DNA from 3 places in the Mycobacterium basiliense genome. Region 2 is predicted to be linked to each of the others. Evidence: predicted binding sites of a transcription regulator. Region 2 holds the regulator's gene; each other region holds the start of a gene.
The links. The regulator LexA, encoded in region 2, represses DNA repair genes until DNA is damaged. The targets are predictions, from matches to a motif close to CGAACANNTGTTCG.
Positions count from the first base shown of each region.

Region 1 (9,735 bases), 930 kb from region 2:
CCTCGTCGGTGATGTCGTCGCCGAGGTAGAACGGCACCAGCGGCCGTGCGTCCGCATCATGCAGGTGATCGATCACCCAGCGCAGCGTCCTTCCTTTGTCCCAGTCGAGATCCGGGCGGAGTTCGATCACTTCGCGGCCGGTGGTCACCCGGAGCGAAGCGCGCTGGCCCGCCGTGCGCACCGCTGCGGCAACCTGGCCGACCCAATCGCGGGCGGCATTGCGGTAGTGAACTGCGACTCCAAACCGTTTGTGCTCCACGACAACACCGGGCATTGCTGCGAGCTGCGCGCGCAACTGGTCAGCCGCCTGCGCGAGCACCGGTATCGCCGCCGCGGCCGTGTCGTTTTGATGATGTGTGCCATCGGGTGCGGTCAGTTCGAAACCATGGCTGCCGGCATACCAGATCCCGGGCATGCCAAGTCGCTTCGTCACATCGGCCAGGTCGCGGCCGCTGAGCACCGCGACCGGGCAGCGTGTGGCCAAATCGCGCAAGGCCTCGAGCGCGCCGGCGACGGGTCTGGCCGAATCGGGGTCATCGACGATCTCCGAGAGGGTGCCGTCGAAGTCGAAGAACACCGCGGGCCTGCCGGCGCCAAGGATCTCGCCCTGAGCGAGGGCCCCCAGCGCATCGGGAAGCTCGGACATTCGCCGGTCTCCGGTGCGCACCCGGACCCGGCTCAATTCCGAGACCACGGTGTCCGCGCCGCGGCGACGCAATGCGTCGCCGTCTCCGGTCCGGTCCACACCGATCACGAGCGCGAATCCGCTGGCGCGCGCGCCTGCGACGCCCGCCGCGTCGGCGGCGATCACGACGCACCTGCCCGGTCGCACCCCCAGCCGGTCGGCCGCGCCGATCAGTGCGTCCTGCTGGTCGCCGCCACCGGGCGAATAGACACCGGCGTACACGCGTGCCTCCCGTAGCCGCTGGACCAGGGCGTCAGTGAATGGCAGCGCGGCGTCCAGCAGGACGGCATCGTGGTGGCGCGGGTCGACGGTGACCGACATCGTCCCACCTTCTCATGGTGGCCAATGCGGCCCAGGTTGGGTTCAGCGTCGCGCTCGTACCGGGAAAGCGGACGGTCGGCGCCGGTGTCCGGTGCCGGCAACGGGACGGGATGAACGCTTGCGAGCATCCTGGCGGAACAACAGGACCGAATCCTGGCTGAGCGCGACCAGGCGCGCCATTCCGCGTTCGATGCCGGCGGCCAGCTGCACCATCTCGGGTGCGGCGTCGTAGGCGCCGGTGATGCCGAAGACCAGCTCATCGCCGTAGCTCAGCACCGCGACTCCGGTGCTGAGCTGTGGCGCGGTCGGCGGGATGGGGAGCACCTGGTCCATCCGTTGACCCATGAGTCGCAATCGGTGGCGCGGACCCGGTGCATCGGTGGCCAGCGTCACGACGCCGCGCTGGGGCAGCCGCGCCAGTGCTTGAAGTGCCCTGGCGCACAACGTAAAAGGCAGGTATTCCGATAGGCCCGCGGATCTTGACTGGTGGCCGGGCGGGGCCGGGTTCAATTGGCGGTGCACCGTCCGCAGCCGCCCGATTGGGTCGTCGTGTTCGACGGGCAGATACGGCAGCGCGGCCGAGAGTCGACTGTCGGCCGGTTCCAGGGTGGGCAAGGAGTCCGCGCGGGGTTGTTCGCCGCGCTGCAGCAGAACCGTCCGAAAGCCTTCGCTGATGGCCGCCAGCGCAACATCGTTGGCCGACACGCCGAACTTGCGGCAGGCGCGGTCGACGTCGGCGATCGAAACGTGCACCGTGGTGTAACGCCGCATGGTGATCCGCGGGCCGCTCGACGACGGCCACGCTGCGGGCCAGGTAACGGCGCGGGCGGCGGCCTTGACGACGTTTGTGGTGACAGCGGCCGCGGCGCCGAGGGCGGCGGGAGCCTGCCACATGGCGTCGGTCCAACTGGGTCGCTCGGGTTGTGACGCCGAGACCTGCTTAACCGCAACGTGATTCGCGAACGACGTGTGGTCGGCGTCGTCGCAGAGCCGGGTGAGAATGTGAGCCGCCGAGATGCCGTCCGCCATGCAGTGATGAAGCTTCAGCAAGATCGCCCACCGGTTGCTCTTCAGGCCCTCGATGATCCAGCACTCCCACAGCGGGCGGTCCAGGTCGAGCGGGCGCTCGAGCGCGTTGGCAATCGCCTGGAACAGTTCCGCCTCATCGCCGGGCCTGGGGAGTGCCACCCGCTGTATGTGCTGGGCGAGATCGAACTCCGGATGATCTCTCCAATCCGTCCGCAGCACCTGGGCGTGCCGGGGTATTGATTGCAGCCGTTCGGCCAGCAGTGCTTTGAGCTGGTCGGAATTCGGGGCGGTGCCGTTGACGACGGCAACCGCGCCGAACGCCAGGCCCGCGTGCCATTCGGGAACCGGAGCCTTGAGGAAGCCAGTGTCCAGTGTCATCAATTGTGGCATCACAAGTCCCCGCCCATCTTTTGTGAATTAGTACCAGTGTCCGTCCGGAATCCTCGCCGCGATAGGGCTGCCAGGTTAAGAATGTGTTTTCCTGTTAAAGATGTGTTTAACAGCAGCGATACGCCACCGGGTTGTGCTGTTCGCAAACTCTTTCCGGGGGGTTCACGCGCCGTCTGCGTAGTGGTTCCCAAACCCCTCGCTATTCGAACACAAGTTCGATAACCTGTCGATATGGGCTGGGGCAACGGGCCGCCGAGCTGGGCGGAAATGGAGCGGGTGCTAGACGGCAAGCCGCGCCATGCCGGTACGCCGGATGGAGCCGGCTCGGCAGTCGAAACTGAGTGGGATGGCCCGTTGTCACGCAAGCGTGGGACCTATGCGCCCCAGCCGGGTGACAGCCGGGCCACCTCATCGGTTGCGTCGTCCGTGGCATATGCCGAGCTGCACGCGCATTCGGCCTACAGCTTTCTCGATGGCGCCAGCACGCCCGAGGAGTTGGTCGAGGAAGCCGCCCGGCTGGATTTGCGTGCCCTGGCGCTAACCGACCATAACGGCCTGTATGGGGCGGTACGGTTCGCCGAAGCGGCCCGCGAGCTCGGCGTCGATACCGTATTCGGCGCCGAGCTGTCCCTGGGAATTGCGGCCCGCACCGAGCAACCCGATCCACCCGGCCCCCATCTGTTGGTGCTGGCCCGTGGCCCGGAAGGGTACCGGCGGCTATCCCGGCAACTGGCCGCCGCTCATCTGGCCGGAGGCGAGAAGGGCAAGCTGAGCTATAACCTCGATGCGCTGACCGAGGCGGCGGGCGGGCACTGGCACATACTGACGGGATGCCGGAAAGGGCATGTGCGCCAAGCGCTTTCTCAAGGCGGACCGGATGCGGCGCAGCGTGCACTGGCCGACTTGGTGGACCGATTCACCGCCGGCCGGGTCAGCATCGAGGTGACCCATCACGGTCACCCGGTCGACGACGAACACAACGCGGTGCTAGCCGGTCTGGCGCCGCGCTTTGGTGTCGGCGTCGTCGCCACTACCGGGGCCCATTTCGCCCACCCCGCCCGCAGTCGGTTGGCCATGGCGATGGGGGCGATCCGGGCCCGGCAATCCCTGGACTCGGCCGCCGGATGGCTGGCCCCGCTAGGTGGTTGCCATCTGCGATCCGGCGAGGAGATGGCCCGGCTGTTCGCGCAGCGGCCCGAGGTGGTAACCGCCGCTGCCGAGCTTGGTGAACAGTGCGCATTCGGGTTGGCGCTCATCGCGCCGCAGTTGCCGCCGTTCGATGTACCCGATGGGCATAGCGAGGACAGCTGGCTGCGCTCGTTGGTGATGGCGGGCGCCCGTGACCGCTACGGACCTGCCGAACGGTCGCCGAGGGCCTATCTCCAGATCGAACATGAGCTGAAAGTTATTGCACAACTGAGATTTCCAGGATATTTCCTGGTGGTGCACGACATCACCCAGTTTTGCCGACGCAACGACATCTTGTGCCAGGGTAGGGGATCGGCGGCCAACTCCGCCGTGTGTTATGCCCTCGGTGTCACCGCCGTTGACCCGATAGCCAACGAGTTACTGTTCGAGCGCTTTTTGTCGCCCGCCCGCGATGGGCCACCCGACATCGACATCGACATCGAGTCGGATCAGCGCGAAAAGGTCATCCAGTATGTCTACGACAAATACGGCCGCGACTATGCCGCTCAAGTCGCCAACGTCATCACTTACCGCGGGCGCAGCGCGGTGCGCGACATGGCTCGCGCCCTGGGCTTCTCCCAGGGCCAGCAGGACGCATGGGGTAAGCAGATAAGTCACTGGAATGGTCAGGCCGCCGATGTTGAGGGCATCCCTGAGCAGGTGATCGACCTGGCGAACCAGATCCGCAACCTGCCACGGCATATGGGTATTCATTCCGGCGGCATGGTGATCTGCGACCGTCCGATTGCCGACGTGTGTCCGGTGGAATGGGCGCGCATGGAGAATCGCAGCGTCTTGCAGTGGGACAAAGATGACTGTGCGGCAATCGGTTTGGTGAAGTTCGATCTGCTCGGGCTGGGCATGCTTTCGGCGCTGCATTACGCCATAGACCTGGTGGCCGAGCACAAGGGCATCGAGGTAGACCTGGCCCGGCTAGACCTCGCCGAACCGGCGGTGTACGAAATGCTGGCGCGCGCCGACTCCGTCGGCGTGTTCCAGGTGGAGTCCCGCGCGCAGATGGCCACCCTGCCCAGGCTGCGGCCTCGGGTGTTCTACGACTTGGTGGTGGAGGTCGCGCTGATCCGGCCCGGGCCCATCCAGGGCGGGTCGGTGCACCCCTACATCCGGCGGCGCAACGGCATCGACCCGGTCGTCTACGAACATCCCTCCATGGAGTCGGCATTACACAAGACCTTGGGAGTTCCGCTTTTCCAGGAGCAGTTGATGCAGCTCGCGGTCGACTGCGCCGGTTTTTCCGCCGCCGAGGCCGACCAGCTGCGGCGCGCCATGGGATCCAAACGCTCCACCGAACGTATGCGACGGCTGCGCGGCCGGTTCTACGACGGCATGCGCGCGTTGCACGGTGCCGACGACGAGGTGATCGACCGGATCTACGAAAAGCTGGAAGCCTTCGCCAATTTCGGCTTCCCCGAAAGCCATGCCCTGTCCTTTGCGTCGCTGGTGTTCTACTCGTCGTGGTTCAAGCTGCACCATCCCGCCGCGTTTTGCGCGGCGCTGCTGCGAGCCCAGCCGATGGGTTTCTATTCGCCCCAGTCGTTGGTGGCCGATGCGCGTCGGCACGGTGTGGTGGTGCGAGGACCCGATGTCAATGCCAGCCTGGCGCACGCCACGTTGGAAGATTCTGGGAATGCCGTTCGTTTGGGTCTAGGTGCTGTCCGCCATATCGGTGACGACCTCGCCGAGAAGCTGGTCAAAGAACGAAACACCAACGGAGCGTTCAGCTCCCTGCTGGAGCTGACCTCCCGAGTGCAGCTTTCGGTGCCGCAGACCGAAGCGCTGGCGACGGCCGGAGCGCTGAGCTGCTTTGAGATATCGCGGAGAGAGGCGCTGTGGGCGGCCGGGGCCGCGGCCACCCAGCGACCGGACCGGTTACCCGGGGTGGGTTCGTCCTCGAACATCCCGTCGCTGCCGGGAATGAGCGAGCTAGAGCTGGCCGCGGCAGACGTGTGGGCCACCGGAATCTCCCCGGACAGCTACCCGACGCAGTTTCTGCGAGCGGATCTGGACGCTATGGGGGTAGTGCCCGCGGACGCGCTACTCGGTGTGCCCGACGGCGCCCGGGTGCTGATTGCCGGTGCGGTGACTCACCGGCAGCGGCCCGCGACGGCACAAGGGGTGACATTCATCAACCTCGAGGACGAGACCGGGATGGTCAATGTGCTCTGTACCCCGGGGGTGTGGGCGCGACACCGCAAGCTGGCGCATACCGCCCCGGCGCTGCTGATTCGCGGCCAGGTGCAAAACGCCAGCGGCGCAGTCACCGTCGTGGCCGAGCGGATGGGGCGCATCAACCTCACGGTGGGTTCCCGTTCGCGCGACTTCCGCTGAGGAGGAAGACTGAGAGCCTTGAGTTGTCCGAGGAGGGTGAGGAGCAACGATGTCGGAAAAAGTCTGGTTTCTTACCGGCGCATCGCGTGGGTTCGGGCTCGAGATCGCCCGCGCGATCCTGAGTCGGGGGGATCGGGTGGTCGCCACCGCGCGGCGCGCGGACCAGCTCCGCACCCACCTTCCCGACGCGGATGGCAGCATGCTTGCCGTCGACCTCGACGTCACCAACGCCGAACAGGTAACAAGGGCAGTCCAGGCGGCGGTCGACGCTTTCGGCCGGATCGATGTGGTGGTCAACAACGCCGGGCGCGGGCTGCTCGGGGCCGTTGAGGAGGCATCCGACGCTGCGATTCGAGCGGTGTACGAAGTCAACGTGTTTGGCACCTTGACCGTGCTCCGGGGCGTGCTGCCCATAATGCGTGGCCAACGCGCCGGCCATGTCATCAACATCAGTTCGGTGGGGGGATTGCTCGGCTCGGCCGGCTGGGGGATCTACAACTCCACCAAATTCGCCATGGAAGGGTTCAGCGAAGCGCTGGCCAAGGAGCTCGCGCCGTTGGGCATCTGGGTGACGATTGTTGAGCCGGGCTACTTCCGAACCGACTTCCTCGATGTGTCCAGCTTGGGCACCGAAGAAACCGTGATCGCGGACTACGAGCCCACCGCCGGCGCGATGCGCGCCCATGCCCTCGACGTCAACCACGCTCAGCCCGGCGATCCGGTCAAGGCCGCCGCGGCCATCGTTGACATCGCGTCGGCCACCGAGCCGCCGGTGCATCTGCTGCTGGGCACCGATTGCGTTGCGGCGGTGGAGGAAAAGATTCAGCAACTGACTTCCGACATCAACTCCTGGCGGGACGTGTCCGTTTCGACCGATCACGACTAACGATGGCCACCGCGGCAGCCGGGTCACCGGCATCTCTTGAGCCCGTTCGACGCTCAGGGACCTGAATCCAGGCCGGGTAGCCTCCACTCATGGCCCTCAACCTGTCCGTCGACGAAGTCCTGACCACCACCCGCTCGGTCCGCAAACGACTCGATTTCGACCAGCCGGTGCCGCGCGAAGTCCTCATGCAATGCCTCGATCTGGCATTGCAGGCGCCCACCGGCTCCAACTCGCAGGGCTGGCAGTGGGTGTTTGTCGAGGACGCGGACAAGAAGAAAGCGATCGCCGAGGTCTACCTGGCGAATGCGCGCGGCTACCTCAGCTCACCGGCACCCGAGTACCCCGATGGCGACACCCGCGGTGAGCGGATGGGCAAGATCAGAGATTCCGCGAGCTATCTTGCCGAGCACATGCACGAGGTGCCAGTGCTGATGGTGCCCTGCATCCAGGGCCGGGAAGACAAGTCGCCACTGGGCGGGGTGTCCTTCTGGGCCTCGCTGTTTCCAGCGGTGTGGAGCTTTTGTCTGGCGCTGCGCTCGCGCGGATTGGGCTCGTGCTGGACAACCCTGCATCTGCTCGACGATGGCGAACAACAGGTGGCCGAGATACTCGGGATTCCCTACGAGGAGTACAGCCAGGGCGGGCTGTTCCCGATTGCCTACACCAAAGGCACCGATTTCCGGCCGGCCAAACGGCTGCCCGCCGAAAGCGTGACGCACTGGAACAGCTGGTAGGCGACGCCTCGTCAGCCCGCGCTGCCGTCGTTGCCGCGGGTACCGTCGAAGGCGGCGCCACCGAGGCCGTCGGCGCCGCGGTTGCCGTCGGCCCCCTGACCACCACCGGTGCCGGGGTCACCTCCGGTGCCCAAGGAGCCGTGCAGGCCCCCGCCACCACCGGTGCCACCGGCGCCACCATTGCCGGTTGCGCCCGGCAGACCGCCGAGCATTCCGCCGCGTCCCCCGCCACCGCCCTGACCCCCGTTGCCGCCGTCGCCGCCCCCGCCGCCATGACCGGCGTCGCCACCCACACCGCCGTCACCGCCGAAGGCCGCTATCGAACTTGTAGCGTTGCCGCCATGGGCGCCGGCGACGCCGGAGCCGCCTGAACCACCGGCGCCGCCCATGCCTCCGATACCGCCCTGACCACCGGCTCCGCCGTTGCCGATCAGCCACCCCCCATCACCCCCGCTGCCGCCGTCGCCGGCATTGCCACCAGCGCCGCCATGGCCACCGTTGCCACCGGCGCCACCGTTGCCGCCGTTGCCGCCGTACGCCCCGTACAAGGTGGAGGCGGCGCTGTCGTTGTTGGAGCCGGTAAAGCCGGCGGCGCCACCGGTACCGCCGATGTCGCCGCTGCCGCCGGCGCCGCCGTCACCGCCGGCGCCACCGGCGCCGCCGTCGCCGACAAGCCATCCGCCGCGACCGCCCGCGCCGCCGGCGCCGCCCGCGCTGCCGGCCTGGCCGTCCGTGCCGGCGCCACCGGCGCCGCCGTTGCCCCCGTTGCCGCCGATGGCGACGCCGTTGTAGGACGCGGCGACGCCGGCGACCCCGCCCGTACCACCGTCGGCCCCACCCTGCCCGCCCTGCGCGCCGTTGCCGCCGTCGGCACCGGTCGCGGTCGTGTTGGTGACCGGGCTGGTGGCGTGGCCGCCGGCACCGCCATTGCCGCCGGTGACACCGGCGCCGCCGGGCGTTCCATCGGCGCCGGTGGTGGCGGAGACAGTGTTGTTGGCGGCGTCGTAGATGTTGCTGTCGCCGTCGGCGCCGTTGAGCGCCGTGTCATGGCTGGGTGTCGGGTTGACACCGTTGGCCCCGGCCACGCCGCTGCCGCCGTGTCCGCCCGCGCCGCCGGCACCCCACAGCCCGGCCGCGCCGCCAACGCCCCCGTTGCCCCCGGTGCCACCGGCCACGACCGCGTTGCCGCCGGCGCCGCCCGCGCCGCCGCTGCCGTATAACCAGCCCCCGGTGCCGCCGGTACCACCGGCGCCACCGGCGCCCCCGGTCCCGCCCACGCCACCGTTGCCGATCAATCCCGCGTTACCGCCATTGCCTCCAGCGGCCCCGGCGGTGGCACTGTTGTCGAAGCCGGCACCACCGTTGCCGTACAACAGCCCGCCATCGCTGCCGTTGGGGCTGGCCGCGGTCCCGGCGGCGCCATCGCCGATCAGCGGGCGCCCAAGCAGCGTCTCGGTGGGCGCATTAACAGCCCGCAAAATGCCTTGTTCCACGGTCTGCAGTGGCGCGGCGTTGGCCCCTTCCGCGGCGGTATAAGCGCCCGCACTCGCGTTTAGGGCCCGCACGAATTCGTTATGGAACGCCGTCACCCGGGCGGCAACGTGCTGATAGGTCAGGGCGTAGCCGGAAAACATGGAGGCCACCGACACCGATACTTCGTCGCTGCCCGCGGGGAGTAGTCGGGTGGTCGCGATCGCCGCGGCGGAGTTCGCCGTGTCGACGGTCGCGCCGATGCTCGCCAGATGCGCCGCGGCGGCCGTTACCGCCCCGGGGGCCGCCACCACGTACGACATCGTCGTCCTTTCGGCCGCTGAGCCAAAATCCCTGTCCTAGACCGTATTGCGGTTCGGGCCAGCCGGTCTCGTGTTGGGGTGACATCACAGCTACTTCACAGGGTTCCTAGAGGGCCCCCCGGTAGCCCTGCTGTCGCCACGCTTCGTAGACGGCCACCGCCGCGGCGTTGGACAGGTTCAGCGAGCGCCGCCCGGCCAGCATGGGAATCCGCACCTGCTGGGTGATATGCGCGTCGGCGAGGGTTTCCGCGTCCAGCCCGGAGGGCTCCGGCCCGAACATCAGCACGTCGCCCGCGCGATAGCTGACGTCGGCGAACGCAACAGCGGCTTGCGTGGTAAATGCAAACACCCGCGCCGGCG
Region 1 is NZ_LR130759.1:1,114,666-1,124,400, forward strand. Features, by position in the region: gene otsB (trehalose-phosphatase) at 1-1,006, opposite strand, end outside; gene MB901379_RS04965 (wax ester/triacylglycerol synthase family O-acyltransferase) at 1,049-2,425, opposite strand; gene MB901379_RS04970 (error-prone DNA polymerase) at 2,657-5,962, shown strand; gene MB901379_RS04975 (oxidoreductase) at 6,012-6,848, shown strand; gene MB901379_RS04980 (nitroreductase family protein) at 6,938-7,582, shown strand; gene MB901379_RS04985 (PE family protein) at 7,594-9,375, opposite strand; gene MB901379_RS04990 (tRNA (cytidine(34)-2'-O)-methyltransferase) at 9,482-9,735, opposite strand, start outside.
Region 1: the regulator LexA is predicted to act here: its motif matches at 2,630-2,643, upstream of MB901379_RS04970 (error-prone DNA polymerase).

Region 2 (9,735 bases):
GGCGCCCGAATTCGCGATCTGTGAGCTCGACTCACTCGATGCGCTGGCGGCCGCTAGCCCCTCGGACTATTCCGACGACGCCGCGTATTACCTGTGGACCTGGATCGACGAATCCGCCGGGTCGCTTCGAGCCCGGGTGTTTGTCGCAAATCTGGGAGTCTCGGAAGACGAGGCGACCGGTTCTGCCGCAATGCGAATTACCGACTACCTCAGCCGCGACCTCACCATCACCCAGGGCAAGGGATCTGTGCTGCAAACCACCTGGAGCCCCGAAGGCTGGGTCGCGGTTACTGGACGGGTGGTCAAAGACGGTGTGACACAAGACAACTGATTGCTGGATGGTCACGCCATTCGGCGTAAGGCAGCGGAGAGGTGGTGCTGCAGGGGTTGTCCGACAGCTCCCATTCGCAACGAATACGAGAGCTCGTCGCCGGCGATGCGGAAGGAACGACTCAGCGCGGCTACCTCTTTCGCGGTGGGGGTCAAGCCGACCGTCGTTGTGACCAACTCGATTTCGATGACGCCCCGACTCACCGAATAGGTGCCCACCTCGATTTCGGTGATGCCGCTCGGATGGGCAAGCACCAACTCGACGCGACCGGGACGCGGCACGCGAAGATAGCCGGTCTCGGCGTGCAACGGCTTCCCATCGGCGACCGACCGGGTTTTTTGCCCGTATGCTAGAAAAGGCTTGCCGACATGGGAAAACACGACCTCTTCGAGGTACTCGAACGGCTGAATCGTCGGGTACTCCCCCACGCCCGATCCCGCCCAGGTACCCAACAGCGGCGCCAACACCGTGAGATCAGGATGCAGGTCGGAAGGCATGGAGCCGGTCAGCTCGAGGTCGGCACCTGGCGGTGCGCGCGCAGCGTCTCGATCTCACGCTCGAAGTCCTCGGCCGACGAAAAGGACCGATACACCGACGCGAACCGTAGGTAGGCCACCTCGTCGAGTTCACGCAGCGGCCCCAGTATTGCCAGACCCACCTCGTGACTCGGGACCTCCGGCGAACCCGCGGCGCGAACGGTGTCCTCAACCTGCTGAGCGAGCACGTTGAGTGCATCGTCGTCGACCTGTCGCCCCTGACACGCCCGGCGCACCCCGCTGATGACCTTTTCCCGACTGAACGGCTCTGAGACGCCGCTACGCTTGACCACGGCCAAGACCGCAGTCTCCACGGTGGTGAATCGTCGCCCGCACTCGGGGCAGGACCGGCGCCGCCGAATGGCTTGGCCTTCATCGGTTTCACGCGAGTCAATCACCCGGGAATCGGGATGCCGACAGAACGGACAGTGCATAAAAGCTCCTTCGCCGTCCTGATATCCGGATATCGCAGACCTCTCCGAGAGTACCTGCGCGCCGCCTCGCACTGCCAATGCCGTCACCATCCACGCGCGCTCGACACCTCGGAAACCGCAAAACATTGCCGCGGAGCGATTTTCGCCGTAACCCATGAGCCTGTCAGCCGATCGGGGCGATCAGCGTCTGCCCGGCGGCCGGCGTCGAAACCAGGGCATTGAGTTCGCGGATACGTTCGACCACCTGACGAACCGGAGCGTCCGGTGCCACCCGAGCCGCCACGTCCTGCAACGATTCCCCGGCCTCCACCCGCACGACGGCAAGACGGTCGGGCACATCTGCGGACGAATCGCCGGTTGCTCCGTTGAACATATCGCCGAACTGCGCCATCAAACCTAGCCAGAGGGTAATCATCGAGGCCGCCAGGGCCAGGCCGACCGTCGTCGCCGCGCTGACCGGGCGTTTGCGATGCCCAACCAGTGACATCGTCACGCCGGTGCCCCGGTAGTGCAGCGGTGCGCCAACCGGCCGGGCCGGCACCGGCCGCCGTCTCGGGTAGGCCGGCCCGCTGCGGGCCGCAAGCGGCTCCCGGATCGGCCTCCGCGCGCAACGGGTGCGCGGCGAGACTAGCGAAACTGGCGAATCTAGCGGTGCCTGCATGACGGTCATCTTCGCTCCTCCGGCTGGCGGTTTGTCGCTCGTGTGTTCGACACCATACTCGCCCATCTGTTCGATTACCGAACATTTGATCGAAGCGTGTCGCGCGAGCAAAACGCTAGACCAAGCCACCGACAAGATCCGCGGTCGGCAACCCGCTGCCATACGCCTCGGCATACCCGAGCATCCACAGAGTTACACCTTTGTAATTCGAGAGCTCAGACGCTTCCGGCGGGCGGAGCCGGCTGCGCGACACACTGGTCGAACACATGTTTGATTCTCAAGGGACATGCCGCTACATTCAGTGCCATGAGCGACAGCAACGACACCCTGGTCGGCGGCGGCGCCGCCGGCGCGGCCGAACGATCGCATCCCCTGGACCCGACCCTTACCGAGCGACAGCGCACCATCCTCAATGTCATCCGCGCCTCGGTCACCACCCGTGGATACCCGCCAAGCATCCGGGAGATCGGCGATGCCGTCGGCTTGACGTCGACGTCCTCGGTGGCTCACCAATTGCGCACGCTCGAACGCAAGGGCTATTTGCGCCGCGATCCGAATCGTCCGCGAGCTGTCGACGTGCGGGGAGCCGACGACGCCGCGACAGGCGCGCCGGTCACCGAAATCGCCGGCTCCGACGCCCTGCCCGAGCCCACCTTCGTCCCGGTGCTTGGACGTATCGCGGCCGGCGGCCCGATCCTCGCCGAGGAAGCCGTCGAAGACGTGTTCCCGCTACCCCGTGAGCTCGTCGGCGAGGGCACGCTGTTTCTGCTCAAGGTCGTCGGCGATTCCATGGTCGAGGCCGCGATCTGCGACGGCGACTGGGTCGTCGTGCGCCAGCAGAATGTCGCCGACAATGGCGACATCGTGGCGGCAATGATCGACGGAGAAGCCACCGTGAAGACCTTCAAACGCGCCGGTGGTCAGGTATGGCTGATGCCGCACAACCCGGCCTTCGATCCGATCCCGGGCAATGACGCAGTGGTGCTCGGCAAGGTCGTGACGGTGATCCGCAAGATATAGCGCCGATGACCCCACGCCGTGGGCGGCATGCCGCCTAGTCCGCCTTGATGAAACCGTTGGCCTGGGCGGCCTCTTCGCTGGTGAACCAAATTTCGGCGAGCGTGTCGTAGTACAGCGCGCTGCTGGGCGTGTAGTACAGGCCAAAGCGGGCACTGGCCTTGATCGGATATCCATCCGGCGCCTGGTACGGGTCGTGGTCAAGCGGCATGTGGATCGTCGGCCGTGCTGCCTGCTCTTGCCCCACCGCAACGGGCGGCGCGGAAGCCGCTTCCGCCGTCACCCTGGGGGCCCCTTCCGCCCCTGACACGGACACCTCGTCGGACTCATAGTCTTCCGGCTCGGCGGCGGCATGGCGCCCAATTCGCGGCGGGTGAGTCGCCGTATCCGCTTCCGATCGATCGTCCGCCTCGGGCTGGAGTTCCTCGGCGGGGTCCACGCTCGCCGGGTAGTCATCCGGGTATACATCGGGGAACGTGAGATCCGGAACGGAAGTCTCCCGAACCTCGCTTTCCGCGACCGCAATTTCGGGAACCGCGGTTTCGGGCACAACCGGACGATAGGTTTCTGGAACATCGAATGCTTCCGTGGCCGCGGCCTCAGGCGCAACGGCCTCGGGAAGCGGGGCTTCCAGGAGATCGGCCGGCGTCACGACGGGCGTCGGCGTGGTGTCTACCGCATCGGGGTCTTCGTCCTCGCGTTCAAATTGTTCGAATTCCGGTTCGAAGTCCTCATCGGAGCCGGCCAGCAGATCGCCAGCGTATGCCCCGCTGTCCGGGCCGAAGTCATCGTCAGGGGCGGTGAATCCCGCGCCGCGCGGCCAGCTGACCCGCGACGCCAGGCCCGCATCGGGCGCGGCATATTCCGGCTGCTGACGGTCGTCGGGAGGGAAGTGTTCGGTGCCGAAATCGATCTCGTCGTGCGGCCAGCGGCGATCAGCGGTGTCATAGCCGAGGTCCTCGTGGTCCCCATGGTCCTCGTGGTCCCCGTGATCCCCATGGTCGTATGCGACGGGCTCTTGACCGCCGCGCCGTCGCCGCAGGCCGAACACCACCACCACGAGCAGCACCACCAACAACAGCACCGGGATCACGGCCACCAGCCACCACCAATGCCAGGTGAACTTCTTACCGTGTGGCGGCGCCGCCGACGTGCTGGGCTGGTTCTGCCCGGACACCTGTAGGCCGGACAACAAGGGAGCGAGGTTGGCCGGATCGGTGCTGTAGGCGTTGCTCGCGCGGTTCCACGAGATCGTGCCGCCGGTGAACTTCTGCGACACCACGTCGCCGTCAACGGACTGGTCGGCGACCGGTGCTCCCAACTTGCCGGTCGCACCCTTGAGCTTGTCCCACGCGGCCTTCATGGCACCGCGCACGACGAAAGCACCATGGTCGGGAGTCCAGAAGATCACCGGCTTGTCGGCCGCCGCGAAGGTAGCGATCCGGCTCGCGGGTTCGATGCCGCCGTCGGACTCGTTGGCGATCGGGAAACCCAGATCGCTGCCGACCGGGCCACCCAATGACTCGTATTTCGCCAGAATCTCGCCCTCGACGGCGTTGGCGCCGGTGGCCGGGCTGAAGAACACCTTCCCACCCTCGAAATCCTGGGCGATACCGTCGCCGCCAATCGGGTACTGGCCGCCCTTCTTCGCGCCCAGCGGGCCGGCGGCGCCACCGGCGGCGCGCCAGGCCATGTTGATGGCCGCGGCGGGGTCGATCGCTACCTGCAGCCCATTGAGCTGATCGGCCAACACCGCCGGGGTGGTGGTGAACTCCTTAGACTGCCTGTTCCAGGACACCTCACCGCCGGTGAACTTTTGCGACGTGACCTCGCCGTCGTAGGTTTCGCCCCCTACCGGGGCGCCCAGAACACCGCCCGAGCTACCCAACTTGTCCCACGCCGCGTTGATCGCCCCGCGCACGACGAATGCCCCGTGGTCGGGCGTCCAGAAAATCACCGGGTTGTCGCTGGCGGAGAATGTGCTCACCCGACTGTCGGGTCCGGCAAGGCCGGGAACTTCGTTGATCGTCGGAAAACCCAGATCGCTGCTCGCTGGGCCGCCCAGTTCCTCATATTTGGCCAGTATCGGGCCATACATGAACTTGGCCCCCGTCTCCGGGGTGAAAAACATCTTGCCGCTATCGAAGTCCAACGCGAACCCGTCGCCGACCGGGTAGACGTCACCCTTCCTGGCGCCCAGCGTTGACGTGTCCCCGCCGGCCTTCTCCCACGCGTCCATCATCGCCGCCTCGGCGTCGCCTATCGGCGACGCCGACGCGGTGGGCGCCAACAGTCCCACTGCCAGCGCCGAAGCTGCCAAGCTGAGCAACGCACGCCCGACCAGCCTGCTCAATTGACCTCTCTGCCCGTTCACCAAGCCTCCCAGCCGATGCCCTGCCCGCCCCGCGAGCTGGTGGATCTCCCACTGTGGGCCGTCCCCAGCTTCGATCCGCATCGTTGCCGGGCTCGCATTACTTTGCTCTAGCGAATGACATATGCGAAGCCAATTCGCAAATATTGCGAAAACGGATACCCAGCCGATGTCGAAATGATGCCAGGCCGAGCCCGTTTCGCGAGGAAGCGAACTGCAGCCCACACTGTGGTTAAGTTACCGTGCCGAAGAGCCTAACCCTACTGACGCCGCGAGGAGAAACCCAGCTGATATGGGTGTTTCCGAACTCATCTGGGCTCTCACGATCGTCTTGATCGTGGCCGTCGTGCTCTTCGACTACGTCTTTCACGTCCGCCATGCGCACGTGAACGCTGCGCGAGGCGCGCACGCTGGTACGCGCTCTATGTCAGGATTGCCATCGTTTTCGGCATCGGGGTGGTGGTGTTCACCAATGTCGACAAGGGCATGGAGTACTTCGCGGGCTACTTGAGCAACGATGCCCTGTCCGTCGACAACCTGTTTGTCTTTCTGGTGCTCATCAGCAGCTTTGGGGTTCCGCGAGTAGCCCAGCAGAAGGTGCTGTTGTTCGGCATCGCCTTTGCGCTCGTAGCGCGTAGCGGATCCATCCTCCTCGGTACGGCGCTGATCGAAACTTCAACGCCGCGTTCTGCGTATTCGGCCTGGCCCTGCTGGTGATGGCCGGCAACTCGCCAAACCCGCAGAAGCAGAAGGCCGTAACACCGACAACCTCACCATCCGGCTGGCCAACCGGTTTTGCGAACCTCACAGAACTACCACGGCGACCGATTGTTCATCGTGGACAACGGAAACGCGGGTCATGACGCCGCTCCTGCTCGTCATGATCGCCGTCGGGGCCAGTGTCGTCCTGTTCGCATTCGATTCCATGCCAGCGCTGTTCGGCCTGACCCAAGACGCCTACCTGGTGTTCGCGGCACCCGCGTTTTCGCTGTTGGGCCTGCGCCAGCTGTACTTCTTGATTGACAATCTGCTGTATCGGCTGCCCTACCCGTCCTACTGGCTGGCAGCGATTCTCGGCTTCATCGGCGTGAAACTGATGCTGGAAGCATTGCACCACAACATTGTTCCATTGATCAATGGTGGCAAACCGGTGGAAATCGTGGAAATCAGCACCACGATGTCGTTGCTGGTGATCGTGGGCGTCGTGTTGATCACAACCGTGGTCTCCCTGTTCTCGGCGCGTGGACGTAGGGAAAACGCCATTGCCCGGGCACGCCGGCATGCTCTGGAGTACCTCGACCTGCATTACGAAGCGGATCCGGCCGAGCGCGCGAAAATTTTAGGCGAACTGCTGGCCGCTGAACGTGAGATCGAGGCGCTCGCAACCAAACAACGCACACAATCCGAGGAAGACGAGCTGACCGTGCTGCTACGCAGGGCCCACGCTGCGCACATCGGGAAACCGTGAACCCCACCAGCTCCCACCGCGCCGGCTAAACCCCCAGGGCGCGACCGATGATCTCTTTCATGATTTCGGTCGTGCCACCGTAAATCGTCTGTACTCGCGAATCGAGATAGGCTCGAGCGACCGGGTATTCGCGCATGTACCCGTATCCACCGTGCAGCTGCAAACAGCGGTCGTTCAAGGAGACCTGCTTTTCGGTGGCATACCACTTGGCCATCGCAGCCTGCTCCGCGGTCAGCTTTCCTTCGAGATGCAACGCGATGAATTCGTCGACCATGATGCGTACCACGGTGGCCTCGGTCGCCAGCTCCGCCAGCACGAAGCGGCTGTTCTGAAAACTTCCGATCGACCTACCAAATGCCTTGCGTTCCTTGGTGTATTGCAGCGTCTGCGCCAACACGGCCTCCATGCCCGCGGCGGCCATGATCGCGATCGAGATGCGTTCCTGCGGCAGGTTCTGCATCAAGTAGATGAATCCCATGCCCTCTTCACCCAGCAGGTTCTCGACCGGAACCTGCACATCAGTGAACGACAATTCGGCAGTATCCTGCGCATCCAATCCGATCTTGTCCAGGTGGCGGCCGCGTTCGAATCCCGCCATACCGCGTTCCACCACGAGCAGCGAAAAACCTTGCGCGCCCTTCTCCGGATCGGTCTGCGCCACCACTATCACAAGGTCTGAGTTGATTCCGTTGGTGATGAACGTTTTTGACCCGTTCAGTAAATAGTGGTCACCGTGTTTGACCGCACGGGTCTTGATACCTTGCAGGTCACTCCCGGTACCCGGCTCGGTCATCGCGATCGCCGTAATCAGCTCCCCGGTACAAAATTTGGGCAACCAGCGCTGCTTCTGCTCCTCGTTCGCCAGCGACAGCAGATACGGTGCCACGATGTCGTTGTGCAGGCCAAAGCCGATGCCGCTATAACGTCCGGTGGTCGTCTCCTCGGTGATGATCGTGTTGTAGCGGAAGTCCGAGTCACCGCCGCCCCCGTATTCCTCGGGCACCGCCATGCCGAGGAATCCCTGTTTGCCGGCCTCGAGCCACACCCCGCGGTCGACGATCTTGGCTTTTTCCCACTCCTCGTGATACGGCGCCACGTGGCGGTCCAAAAAACTGCGGTAGGACTCGCGAAACAAATCATGCTCGGGTTCGAACAGAGTGCGCTCGTACTTGATGGTGCTGCCCATGGCTGACCTCCAGCGAAGAGTACTGTGCTGCCCACGGTATACCAACCATACGGTTGGTAGGCAGCTGCCGCGGGGGCTAATCGCACGCCACGGCGCGATCTGGGCAGGCGTTACGTGCGCGGTGTCGTGGATGAGGTAGCGAAATCGCGCAGGCTAGCAGCCAACGCGCTGGGCACCCTGGCTTGGATCCGGGTGCCCTCGGGCGTGTGTTCTGCGTGCCGGACTCGTCCGTCGGCGTGCACGCGGGCCGCCAAGTCGCCGCGGTCATATGGAATCATCACGTCTACCGCGGTGTCGGTGGGAGCCACCAGCTCCGCCATTCGCCGCCGCAGCGCGCCGATGCCGTCGCCGGTGCGCGCGGAGACGAATACCGCGCCGGGCAGCGCGTGCCGCAGCTTGGCCAGTGCCAGATCGCCGGCGGCGTCGACCTTGTTCACCACCAGCAGCTCTGCGGGCGCGCCGGGTTCATCAGCGCCGTGGTCGGCCATCACCTCAGAGATCACCTGGCGCACCGCATTGATCTGAGCCAGCGGATTGAGGTCCGACCCGTCGATGACGTGCAACAGCAGGTCGGCTTCGACCACCTCTTCCAGCGTGGACCGAAATGCCTCCACCAGCTGGGTGGGCAGGTGCCGGACAAAGCCGACGGTGTCGGTGAGCAGGAAGGGCCGGGCTCCCATCGCGTCGGCGTCCAACTCCGCGCGCCGGGTGGTCGGTTCCAAGGTTGCGAACAACGCGTCCTCAACCAGCACTCCCGCCCCGGTTAACGCGTTGAGCAGGCTGGATTTGCCGGCGTTGGTGTAACCGACGATGGCGATCGACGGTACGTCACTGTGCAGGCGCCGGCTGCGCTGGGTGTCGCGGACCTGTTTCATTGCCCGGATCTCGCGCCGTAGCTTTGCCATCCGTTCCCGGATGCGGCGCCGGTCGGTCTCGATCTTGGTTTCGCCGGGGCCCCGCAGGCCCACCCCACCGCCGCTGCCGCCGGCCCGACCGCCGGCCTGCCGCGACATCGATTCACCCCAGCCGCGCAGCCGCGGCAGCATGTACTCCATCTGAGCCAACGACACCTGAGCCTTACCCTCACGGCTGGTCGCATGCTGGGCGAAGATGTCGAGGATGAGCGCGGTTCGGTCGATAACCTTGACCTTGACGGCCTTCTCCAGGGCGGTCAGCTGGGCCGGCGACAGTTCACCGTCACAGATGACGGTGTCGGCACCTGTCGCCACCACGACATCGCGCAGTTCGCGCGCCTTACCAGCGCCGATGTAGGTCGACGGGTCGGGCCGGTCTCGGCGCTGAATGAGCCCCTCGAGCACCTGGGAGCCGGCGGTCTCGGCCAGTGCAGCCAACTCGGCCAGGCTGGCCTGGTTGTCCGCGGCGCTGCCTTCGGTCCACACGCCCACCAGGACCACCCGTTCCAGCCGCAGCTGCCGATACTCGACCTCGGTAACGTCGGCCAGCTCGGTCGACAGCCCGGCGACCCGGCGCAATGCGGATCGGTCTTCAAGAGCGAGCTCGCCGGTGCTGGGCACTGACACCGTCGGGTCGGGAACTTCAGGATTTGTCATAGGCGATTAGCAGTCAATTAGCGGTCGTAGGCAATTAGCGTTCATAGGCAATTAGCAATAGTGCACGCCCAAGCGTCGACATGCATCCGAATTAACGTTGTTGCGCCCGCCACCATTCCTCGCTGAGTTCGCCGCGGGCCACCAGCACCGACGGTCCGCG
Region 2 is NZ_LR130759.1:2,042,413-2,052,147, reverse strand. Features, by position in the region: gene MB901379_RS08745 (PhzF family phenazine biosynthesis protein) at 1-331, shown strand, start outside; gene MB901379_RS08740 (peroxynitrite isomerase) at 343-828, opposite strand; gene nrdR (transcriptional regulator NrdR) at 837-1,301, opposite strand; gene MB901379_RS08730 (hypothetical protein) at 1,465-1,962, opposite strand; gene lexA (transcriptional repressor LexA) at 2,269-2,982, shown strand; gene MB901379_RS08720 (LGFP repeat-containing protein) at 3,017-5,353, opposite strand; partial or broken gene MB901379_RS08710 (TerC/Alx family metal homeostasis membrane protein) at 5,643-6,818, shown strand; gene MB901379_RS08705 (acyl-CoA dehydrogenase family protein) at 6,844-8,004, opposite strand; gene hflX (GTPase HflX) at 8,115-9,575, opposite strand; gene dapF (diaminopimelate epimerase) at 9,667-9,735, opposite strand, start outside.

Region 3 (9,735 bases), 120 kb from region 2:
ACCGCCGGTGCCGACGGCAGCACCGGCACCGGCGGCACCGGCGGTCTTGGCGGCGACGGAGGAGCCGGCAGCGTCGGCACGACCGGCATCGACGGCACCTCGCCGACCACGGGCGGCCCAGGCGGCGACGGCGGGACCGGCGGCGCCGGCGGCGCCGGCGGCGCGGGCGTCGGCGGGGTCGGCGGCGGTGCCGGCGGCAACGGCGGCATCGGCGGCAATGGCGGTGCCGGTGGTCAGGGCGGCATCAACACCGGTACTGGCGGCACCGCCAGCGCGAGCGGCGGTACCGGCGGCAACGGCGGTGCCGGCGGGAACGGAGGGGCACCCGGGACCGCCAACGCCACCGGTGGCCAGGGCGGCCAAGGCGGTACCGGCGGCAACGGTGGCTACGGCGGCCAAAACAGCTCCGGCATCGCAACGGCCCTCGGGTACGGCGGCGGCGGCGGGGGCGGAGGCGCGGGTGGCCACGGCGGCAACGGCGGAGGCAACGGTGCCCTCGGCGGCCAGGGCGGCACCGGCGGCACCGGCGGTACCGGCGGCGCCGCGTCGAGTAGCAACGCCGGCCCGACCCCCGATGCCGGTAGTGCCAGCGGAGGTACCGGCGGCGGAGGCGGCAGCGGCGGCAGTGCCTCCGGCGCGGACGGTGGCACCGGCGGCGGGGGCGGCGGAGGTGGCGCGGGGGCGGCGGCCGCGAAAGGGGCCGTCGGCGGAGGCGGAGGCGGAGGCGGTGCCGCCGGCGGTCCCGGCGGCACCGCAGGAAACGGTGGCTCCGGAGGTAACGCCATAGCCTTCAACGGCGCCGCCGCCTTCACCAGCGCCGTCGGCGGCACCGGAGGCGTCGGGGCCCCGGCGGGCACCGGCGGCGGCGGGGGCGGGGGCGGCCTAGCGTCCGCATTCGGCATTGACGGTGGCAGCGGCGGCAATGGAGCCAACGGCGGCGCCGGAGGAACCGGCACCACATCCGGCGGCGCGGGCGGCGATGGCGCCAAGGGCGGCTCCGGCGGCTTCGGCGGCAATGCCTTCCAAGCAGCCGCCAGCGCCGCGGGCGGCGCCGGACAGTCCGGCTAGCACCCGGATCTACGACGCCGACCGAACGGCTGCGGGCACCATTTCATCTCGCTGGGATCGAAGCCCGACTGCAGGTCGATCTATACGCCGGCGCGGCGTCGGCGGAACGGGTGGAACGATAGGCCGTGATGCTCGGTCGCGGCCTCGCTCTCCTCGGTTTCCTGCGGTACGCCCTCGTCCTTTGACCGAGGCTCTTCCTCACGCTCCTCGGACGCCGGGTTTGTGGTGGCTGACTCTGCTGTTTCATCCGCCTCGGACGCGTCGGACGCCTCGGCCGCGGGCACCGCGTAGGCGGGTTCCTCCGCGGGCTGCGTTACCGGCTGGACATCGCGCGCCAGCCGCGCCACCAGCCGCGACAAGACTGCTCCGGCCAGGAACACGATCACCACACCCAAGCCCGAAAAATACGAGACCTCGATCAGGGCGCGTTTGAGATTCGGGACCGCAACCGGGTCGCCAACCGAGCCGATCCGCAACAACGGGGCGAACGACCCGCCGACCACAAACCATGCACCGGCCAGGCCGGCTAACCAGCCGCCAAATACCGCACTGGCGCGGTTCTTGGAAATGATCAACAGCAGGCCGGCGACCGCGGTGACGGTCCCCGGCAACACCTCGAGCCAGCCTCGGGCAGCGGTCCAAGCGTGGCCAGGGGTGTAGCCGAAATCGAAGCTGGGCCCGACGAACGGGATCAGCGCTCCCCAAGCTCCCAGGACCACCAGAAGTATCCCGGTCACCGCTCCTCGAGAGCGTGGCATGCGTAGCCTGGCTGGGCGATCTTCTGTGTGCATCATCGCAATCTCCTCTTCAGATACCTTCTCGGGTACCCGAACAGGCAGACGATGTAACGCCCGTCTCAGGGCTCGCCAGCATGCGGCTACGACAGCAGCCCGAACCCAAGCAGGACAAGGGCGATCACCGGGAACAAGCCCTGCGTCACCGCGGCCCGCGCCTTGTCGGGCGCCGAGATCACCAATACGACCGCCGCCGCGGCCATCGGCCCGACACCGGCAAAGATGAGCGCGGCTCCGATTCCCCTGTACCCCATGGCCACCGCGGCGACGCCCAAGCCGCCGACAATCGCCAGGAACAGGTTGTAGAAGCCCTGATTGAACGCCAACAATTTGGTGGTCTCGGCCTCCTCGGGTGTGGTGCCAAAGGTCGCGCGGGTGCGGGGCGACGTCCAAGTCAGCGATTCCATGATGAAGATGTAGACGTGGAGCAGCGCAGCCAACCCGGCGAATACCAACGCGGCGGTGATCATCGCATCCTCCTATTCGAAGAGCCCTGGCTGACTGAGCCCGCCGGCCCCGGCCGGCGCAGTCATCCCTAGGTGAGTCCAGGCCAGCGCGGTCGCCACCCGGCCGCGCGGGGTCCGGGCCACCATACCGGCGCGTACCAGGAACGGCTCGCACACTTCCTCCACCGTGGCCGCTTCCTCCCCCACCGCCACCGCCAGCGTCGAAACCCCGACCGGACCACCGCCGAAGCTGCGGGTCAGCGCCGACAACACCGCGCGGTCCAGCCGATCCAGGCCCAGCTCGTCGACGTCATAGACCTCTAGCGCGGATTTCGCGACGTCGCGCGTGATAACGCCGTCGGCACGTACTTCGGCAAAGTCCCGGACCCGGCGCAGCAACCGGTTGGCGATCCGCGGTGTCCCCCGCGAGCGGCGCGCGATCTCCGCGCCCGCCTCGGCGCCCAGCTCGATGCCCAAAATCCCGGCCGAGCGGGCCAACACCCGCTCTAGCTCGGTGGGCTCGTAGAAATCCATGTGCGCGGTGAAACCGAACCGGTCACGCAGCGGGCCGGTCAGCGCACCGGATCGAGTGGTCGCGCCGACCAGGGTGAAGGGCGCCACTTCCAGCGGGATCGAGGTGGCCCCCGGGCCCTTGCCGACGACCACGTCGACGCGGAAATCCTCCATCGCCAGATAAAGCATTTCCTCGGCGGGCCGGGCGATGCGATGGATCTCGTCGATGAACAGCACGTCATGCTCAACCAGGTTCGACAGCATGGCGGCCAGATCACCCGCGCGTTCCAGGGCCGGACCCGACGTCACCCGCAGCGACGACCCCAGTTCGGCGGCGATGATCATGGCCAGCGACGTCTTACCGAGGCCGGGCGGGCCGGACAGCAGAATGTGATCCGGCGTGCCGCCGCGATTTTTGGCTCCCTCGATGACCAGCTGCAGCTGTTCGCGTACCCGGGGCTGGCCGATGAACTCGCGCAACGAGCGGGGCCGCAGGCTGACGTCGATGTCACCCTCGCCGACGGTCAGCGCCGGCGAGACGTCACGGTCCGCAGGATCGTCCGAATCCATCGGTTCAGCGGGCCTTTCCCAGCAGCGATAGCGCGGCCCGCAGCGCGCTGGACGTAGTCGCGTCCTGGTCTGCGGCCAATACCTTGTCGGTTGCCTCCTCCGCCTGCTTCGCGGCAAAACCGAGGCCGACGAGCGCCTCGACCACGGGGCTGCGCACCGCACGGCCGTTGACGGCAGGGGCCCCCGCCGTCGCGGACTCGCCGGCCGGCCCCACCTTGTCGCGCAGTTCCAGCACCATCCGCTCGGCGCTGCGCTTGCCGATGCCGGGCACCCGAGTCAGCGCGGCGACGTCGCCGTCGGCCAGCGCCTGCCGCAGTGCCGGCGCGTCGTGTACGGCCAGCGTTGCCATCGCCAGCCGGGGACCGACGCCCGACACCGACAACAACGTCGAAAATAGGTCGCGGGTTTCGCCATCATGAAACCCGTACAGCGTCATCGAATCCTCACGCACGATCATCGCGGTCACCAGCCGGGCCTGGGTGCCCTGCCGCAACGTCGCCAGCGTCGCCGGGGTCGCGTTCACCCGGTAGCCGACGCCGGCGGCCTCGATCACCACGTGATCAAGCGCGACCGCGAGCACCTCACCGCTTACCGAGGCGATCATCGTGCGGCCTTCAACTTCGCCGCGTAGTTGCGCCGCTGCCGCTCGGCCAAGGCCTCAGCCTTGGCCATCCGGGCGATCATCGGCGCCCGCCAACAGTGGCAGATCGCCAGGGCCAGCGCGTCGGCAGCGTCGGCGGGTGTCGGTTTGCTTTGCAGCGCAAGGATTCTGGTAACCATCGCGGTGACTTGCGCCTTGTCGGCGGCACCATTGCCGGTGACCGCCGCTTTGACCTCGGTGGGGGTATGGAAGTGCACGTCGATACCGCGTTTGGCCGCGGCCAGCGCAATCACGCCGCCGGCCTGCGCAGTACCCATCACCGTGGTCACATTCACCTGGGAGAACACCCGCTCGATGGCCAGCACATCCGGGTGATGCGTGTCCAGCCAGTGCTCGACGGCATCGCTGATGGCCAGCAATCGCTCCGACACGGCGTGACCCGAGGGCGTGCGCACCACGTCGACGTCCAGCGCGGTCAGTTGGCGACCACGCCCATTTTCGACCAACGACAGCCCGCACCGCGTCAACCCGGGGTCGACACCCATCACCCGCACCACATGCTCCCAGTCCATCAACATCGGGGCCCGAACAGCTGTTCGATAGCCTAGCGGCTGGGCCCGACATTCGCGGGCAGGACACGCGGGCGCAGCGCAACGCCGCTGGCACATCGCCAACGGGTAGCCCTCGGCGACTCCCTAAGCGCGACTCCTCAAAGGCGGTCTCATACCCGAACCATCAGGTATGACGTGTCCCCCCGCCGGTGCCACCGTCACCGCCGATGCCGCCGGTCCCGCCGAGCTGACCCGAGCTGACGTCGCCGAATCGGATCCCGCTGCCAGTGCCGCCGCCCCCGGCAACGTGGTTAGAAACGCCGCCGCCGCCGGCCCCGCCCGTGCCGCTGTCGCCACCGTTGCCCCCAACGTTGCCGCCGCCACCGTTGCCACCGCTACCGGCCTTACCGCCGGTGCCGCCCGCCCCGTTGCCTGCGCTGTCACCAACGCCGGCACCACCGTTGCCGCCGTTGCCGCCGGTGCCGCCGAAACCGCCTTGGCTGAAGCTTCCCGGGAGCACGGTGTGACCGTTGCCGCCCTTGCCACCGCCACCGCCGTTCCCGCCGTTAACCCCCTCCCCGCCGTTCCCGCCGGCTCCGCCGTCGCCACCGATCCGTGACTCCACCGTGCTGCCGGCTCCGCCGGTGCCGCCATTTCCGCCGGCCCCACCGGCGCCCCCGTCACCTCGGATGCCGTCCGCGCCGTCGGTGCCCGTGCTGGAACCGGTACCGCCGTCGCCGTGCACCCCGGCCGCACCGGCGGCGCCACCGTTGCCGCCATTCCCGCCGTTACCGACGGGGGTGGAACCGAAAGTCTGATCGCCGTCGGCGCCCTTGCCGCCGCCGCCGCCGTTGCCGCCAGCGCCGCTGTTGCCGCCGTCGCCGCCGGCGCCGCCCGCACCGTCCTGGCCCGCCAACGCGGCGCCTCCTGACCCTCCGTTACCGCCGTGCCCGCCTTGGCCGCCGGCGCCGCCTTGGCCGCCGGCCTTGCCGTTGGCAAGGAGTGGCGTTTGGATTCCGTCGGTGCCTTGAAGGCCGTCACCGCCCTTGCCGCCGTCGCCGCCGCCACCACCGGCCCCGCCCTGGCCACCGTCACCATGCAACGCGCCGGCCCTGCCGCCGCGGCCACCGTTGCCGCCGTCACCGCCGTTGTGTCCCATAGCGCCGTCGGGTGAACCGAACTCCCCATTGGCGCCGACGCCGCCGACCGCTCCCGTCCCGCCGTTGCCGCCTTGGCCGCCGTTGCCGACCAGCCCACCGTCGCCGCCGTTGCCGCCGTCCCTGCCGTTGCCGTCGCTGGTGAACACGCCGTCGGCGCCCTTGCCGCCGGCGCCCCCGTCGCCGCCGTCCATCGCCATGGCACCCTGCGCACCGGTCAGGCCGGCAGTGGAGCCGCTGCCGCCCTGCCCACCTCCTCCGGCCTGGCCGGGGTTGCCACCGTTGCCACCGTTGCCACCGATCCCATCGTTGACCGCGGGGTTACCGGCGCCGCCCCTGCCGCCGCTCCCGCCCTTGCCGCTGTCGCCACCCTGGCCGCCGTCGCCACCAGCGCCCTGGGTGCCCGACGCGGCCAACGCGGCCCCGCCTGCGCCGCCGTTGCCGCCTTGACCGCCCCCACCACCGGTACCGCCCATCCCGCCGTCGCTGCCCGCTTGCCCGTTGCCACCCTTACCGCCCTCGCCGCCGGTACCGCCGTCACCGCCCGCGCCACCGCCGCCGCCATTGCCGGCCAGCGCTCCGCCCTTGCCACCGATTCCGCCCGCGCCACCGTTGCCGCCACCGAAGCCATCCTGTCCGCCGGCACCCACGCCAGCGCCCGCGGAACCGTTGGCGCCGTCCGCGCCGCTGCCGCCGCGGCCACCATTGCCGCCGTTGCCCACCAGCCCTCCGTCGCCGCCGTTGCCACCCCGCGCACCCTCGCCACCCGGCGCCGTGGCGGCCGCGCCGGCACCGCCGTCGCCACCATGACCTCCGCTAGTGACGGTGGCGCCGTTGGCACCGTGCGAACCCAGGAGCGCGGACCCGCCAGCCCCTCCGGCACCGGGGTCGCCACCGTTGCCGCCGTTGCCGCCGGCGCCACCGTTGACGCTGAGGTCGCCGCCGCCACCACCACCGCCATTGCCGGGCGTCCCGCCCGCGCCACCATTGCCACCCGCAGCGAACAGGCCAGTGGCGCGCCCACCCGCACCACCGGTTCCACCGTTGCCACCGTCACCGCCGCGCATCCCGGCGGCGACGTCAGGACCGGTGAGACCGTTACCGCCGGCGCCACCAGCGCCCCCGTTGCCGGCGTTGCCGGCCAACAGGCCGCCGATGCCACCATTTCCGCCGGCACCACCATCGCCACCGACCCCGATCGCGCTGATGCCACCGTCCCCGCCGACACCGCCGACCCCGCCCGCACCGAGCACCCAAGCATTGCCGCCAGCACCGCCGGCACCGCCGGACACGGCGCCGTTGCCACCGCCCCCGCCGACACCACCGCCGCCGATCAGCCCGCTACCGCCGCCATCACCGCCGGACCCGCCGGAACCAAACGACCCGCCGACACCCCCGTGCCCGCCGGCCCCGCCGGCGCCATACAGGAATCCACCGTTTCCGGCGGCCCCGCCGGCACCCCCACCGAATTCGCCAGACCCGCCGGCCCCGCCGTCTCCGCCGGCACCGAGCAGCCCGCCCGCCCCGCCCGACCCACCGGACCCGCCGTTCAGGGCGCCCGCCGCGCCCGCGCCACCGTGGCCGGCATTGCCGAACCATCCCGCGTTACCGCCGACACCGCCGGACCCGCCGTCATCGCCCGATCCGCCGACCCCGCCAGCCCCGCCGCTGCCGAACAGCCCGCCCTGGCCGCCGACGCCTCCGGAACCACCACCGAAGCCGCCCGATCCGCCGGCACCACCAACCCCACCGTTGCCGAACAGCAACCCGCCAGCCCCGCCGGCCCCACCGGCGCCCGCACTGACAAACCCCGACCCGCCGGTCCCGCCGGCCCCACCACTGCCGAACAGCCCCGCGGCTCCGCCGGCCCCGCCGGCCCCACCGGTGGTACCCGACAGATTGTCTACGCCGGAGCCGCCATTACCGCCGTTACCGATCAAGATCCCACCGGCCCCACCGGCTTGCCCGGTGCCCGCGGCCCCATCAGCGCCGTTGCCGATCAGCGGACGACCGAAGAGCGCCTGCGTGGGCGCGTTGATCAGACCCAGCAGATCCTGCTCAAACGTCGCCAGGGGGGAGACATTTGCCGCCTCCGCGGCCATATATGCGCCGGCGCCTCCGGTCAAGGTCTGCACGAACCGGCTGTGAAATGCCGACGCCTGTGCACTCAATTCCTGATATTCCCGGGCGTGCGCGCCAAACAATGCCGCAATCGCCTTGGACACCTCGTCTTCGGCGGCAACCAAGATCTCGGTGGTTGGAAATGCCGCGGCGGCATTGGCCGCACTCACAAGCGACCCAATACCCGCCAAGTCCGCTGCCGAAGCCACCATAAAGTCCGGCACCGCGAGAAACGACATCCCGTACCTCCGATCGATCCGAGACCGCGCCGCGTCCTCGGGCTCACAGGGTTCAATCCGACAGGTATCTATCTGCGTGCCCGGATAACCCCTGGTCAAGGGCACAATCCCCAGAACGCGGCCGGGTCGATGAGGCAAATTGCACACTCGCCCTGGTGGCGCTGAAGCACCGAAGTCCTGCCGGCCTGGGACCTTGGGCCTCTGCCCTTGATCGCGGCCCTTGTCCGACTCGCCGCTGGTACGTCCCAGGATCGGTGGTCACGCTCCTATACCCTGAGCGCCGAGCAAACGCGAAAGAGTGACGATATGCAGCGGCTCGGACGAGAAATATTGCGTCGTATATTTCTGGGCGGAACCGTCTGCGCTAATGTCACGCGCTCCCCAGTGCCGCAGCCGCCATCTCTAGTGCCGGTTATCCCGGGCGGTCGGCAACGATCGAATTGCCGCGCTAAGGAATAGCGTTGGGATCGAACTCAGTCGACGGGCTTTCGCGCCGCGAATTTCTGGCCAAGGCGACCGCGCTGAGTGCCGCTGCCTGTCAATTGAATTGGGCGGGCCCGGTGATTGAGAAAGCCTACGCTGCCGGCCCGTGCTCCGGGCACCTGACCGACATCGAGCACGTCGTGCTGATCATGCAGGAGAATCGCTCATTCGACCATTATTTCGGCACGCTGTCCGGGATCGACGGGTTCGACACCGCCTCGCCGCTATTTCAGCAAAGGGGCTGGAATCCGCAGACACAGGCGCTTGACCCTGCCGGGATCACCATCCCGTACCGCTTCGACACCACCCGAGGCCCCCTGCTCAACGGCGAATGCGTCAACGACCCCGACCATCAGTGGATCGCGCAACACCTGTCATGGAACAACGGCGCCAACGACAACTGGCTGCCGGCGCGCGCCGGAACCGCTCCGCAGGCCAACATCGGTGTGGTGATGGGCTATTACCAACGCGACGATCTGCCCATTCACTACCTGCTTGCCGACACGTTCACGGTCTGCGACAACTACCACTGCTCGCTCATCGGTGGGACCTTGCCCAACCGGCTGTATTGGGTGAGTGCGTCCGTTGACCCCGCTGGCGCCCAGGGTGGGCCCCAACTGGTTAATCCGGACATTCCCCGGATCGGCCGGTTCAGCTGGACAACCATGGCCGAGAACCTCAGCGCGGGCGGGATCAGCTGGAAGGTATACGAATCAAAAACCCTGGGGAGGGTTATCGATTCGCTCGCTGGCTACGGAGCCATCATGGCGAACTTCAAGCAGTCGCAAAACCCGAGGTCGGATTTGGCTCGCTATGGGATCGCGCCGTTTTACCCCACGGATTTCATCACCGACGTCATGGCCAACAGACTTCCTCAGGTCTCCTGGCTGGTACCGAACTTCTTCTACTCCGAACACCCCGCGTTCCCGGCGGCGGCCGGCGCCATCGCGATCGTGGACGCACTGCGGATTCTGCTGGCCAATCCCGCGGTGTGGGAAAAAACCGCGCTGATCGTCAGCTATGACGAAAATGGCGGTTTCTTTGACCACGTCGTGCCGCCGACGGCGCCCCCTGGGACGCCCGGCGAATATGTGACGGTGCCCGATATCAACGCGGTCGCCGGTTCCGGCGGCATCAGGGGTCCGATCGGCCTGGGGTTCCGCGTCCCCTGTCTGGTCATTTCTCCCTACAG
Region 3 is NZ_LR130759.1:2,164,392-2,174,126, reverse strand. Features, by position in the region: gene MB901379_RS25000 (PE family protein) at 1-1,068, shown strand, start outside; gene MB901379_RS09375 (hypothetical protein) at 1,149-1,862, opposite strand; gene MB901379_RS09370 (DUF1304 domain-containing protein) at 1,946-2,332, opposite strand; gene ruvB (Holliday junction branch migration DNA helicase RuvB) at 2,342-3,391, opposite strand; gene ruvA (Holliday junction branch migration protein RuvA) at 3,396-3,995, opposite strand; gene ruvC (crossover junction endodeoxyribonuclease RuvC) at 3,992-4,546, opposite strand; gene MB901379_RS09350 (PE family protein) at 4,728-8,060, opposite strand; gene MB901379_RS09345 (phospholipase C) at 8,522-9,735, shown strand, end outside.
Region 3: the regulator LexA is predicted to act here: its motif matches at 4,578-4,591, upstream of ruvC (crossover junction endodeoxyribonuclease RuvC).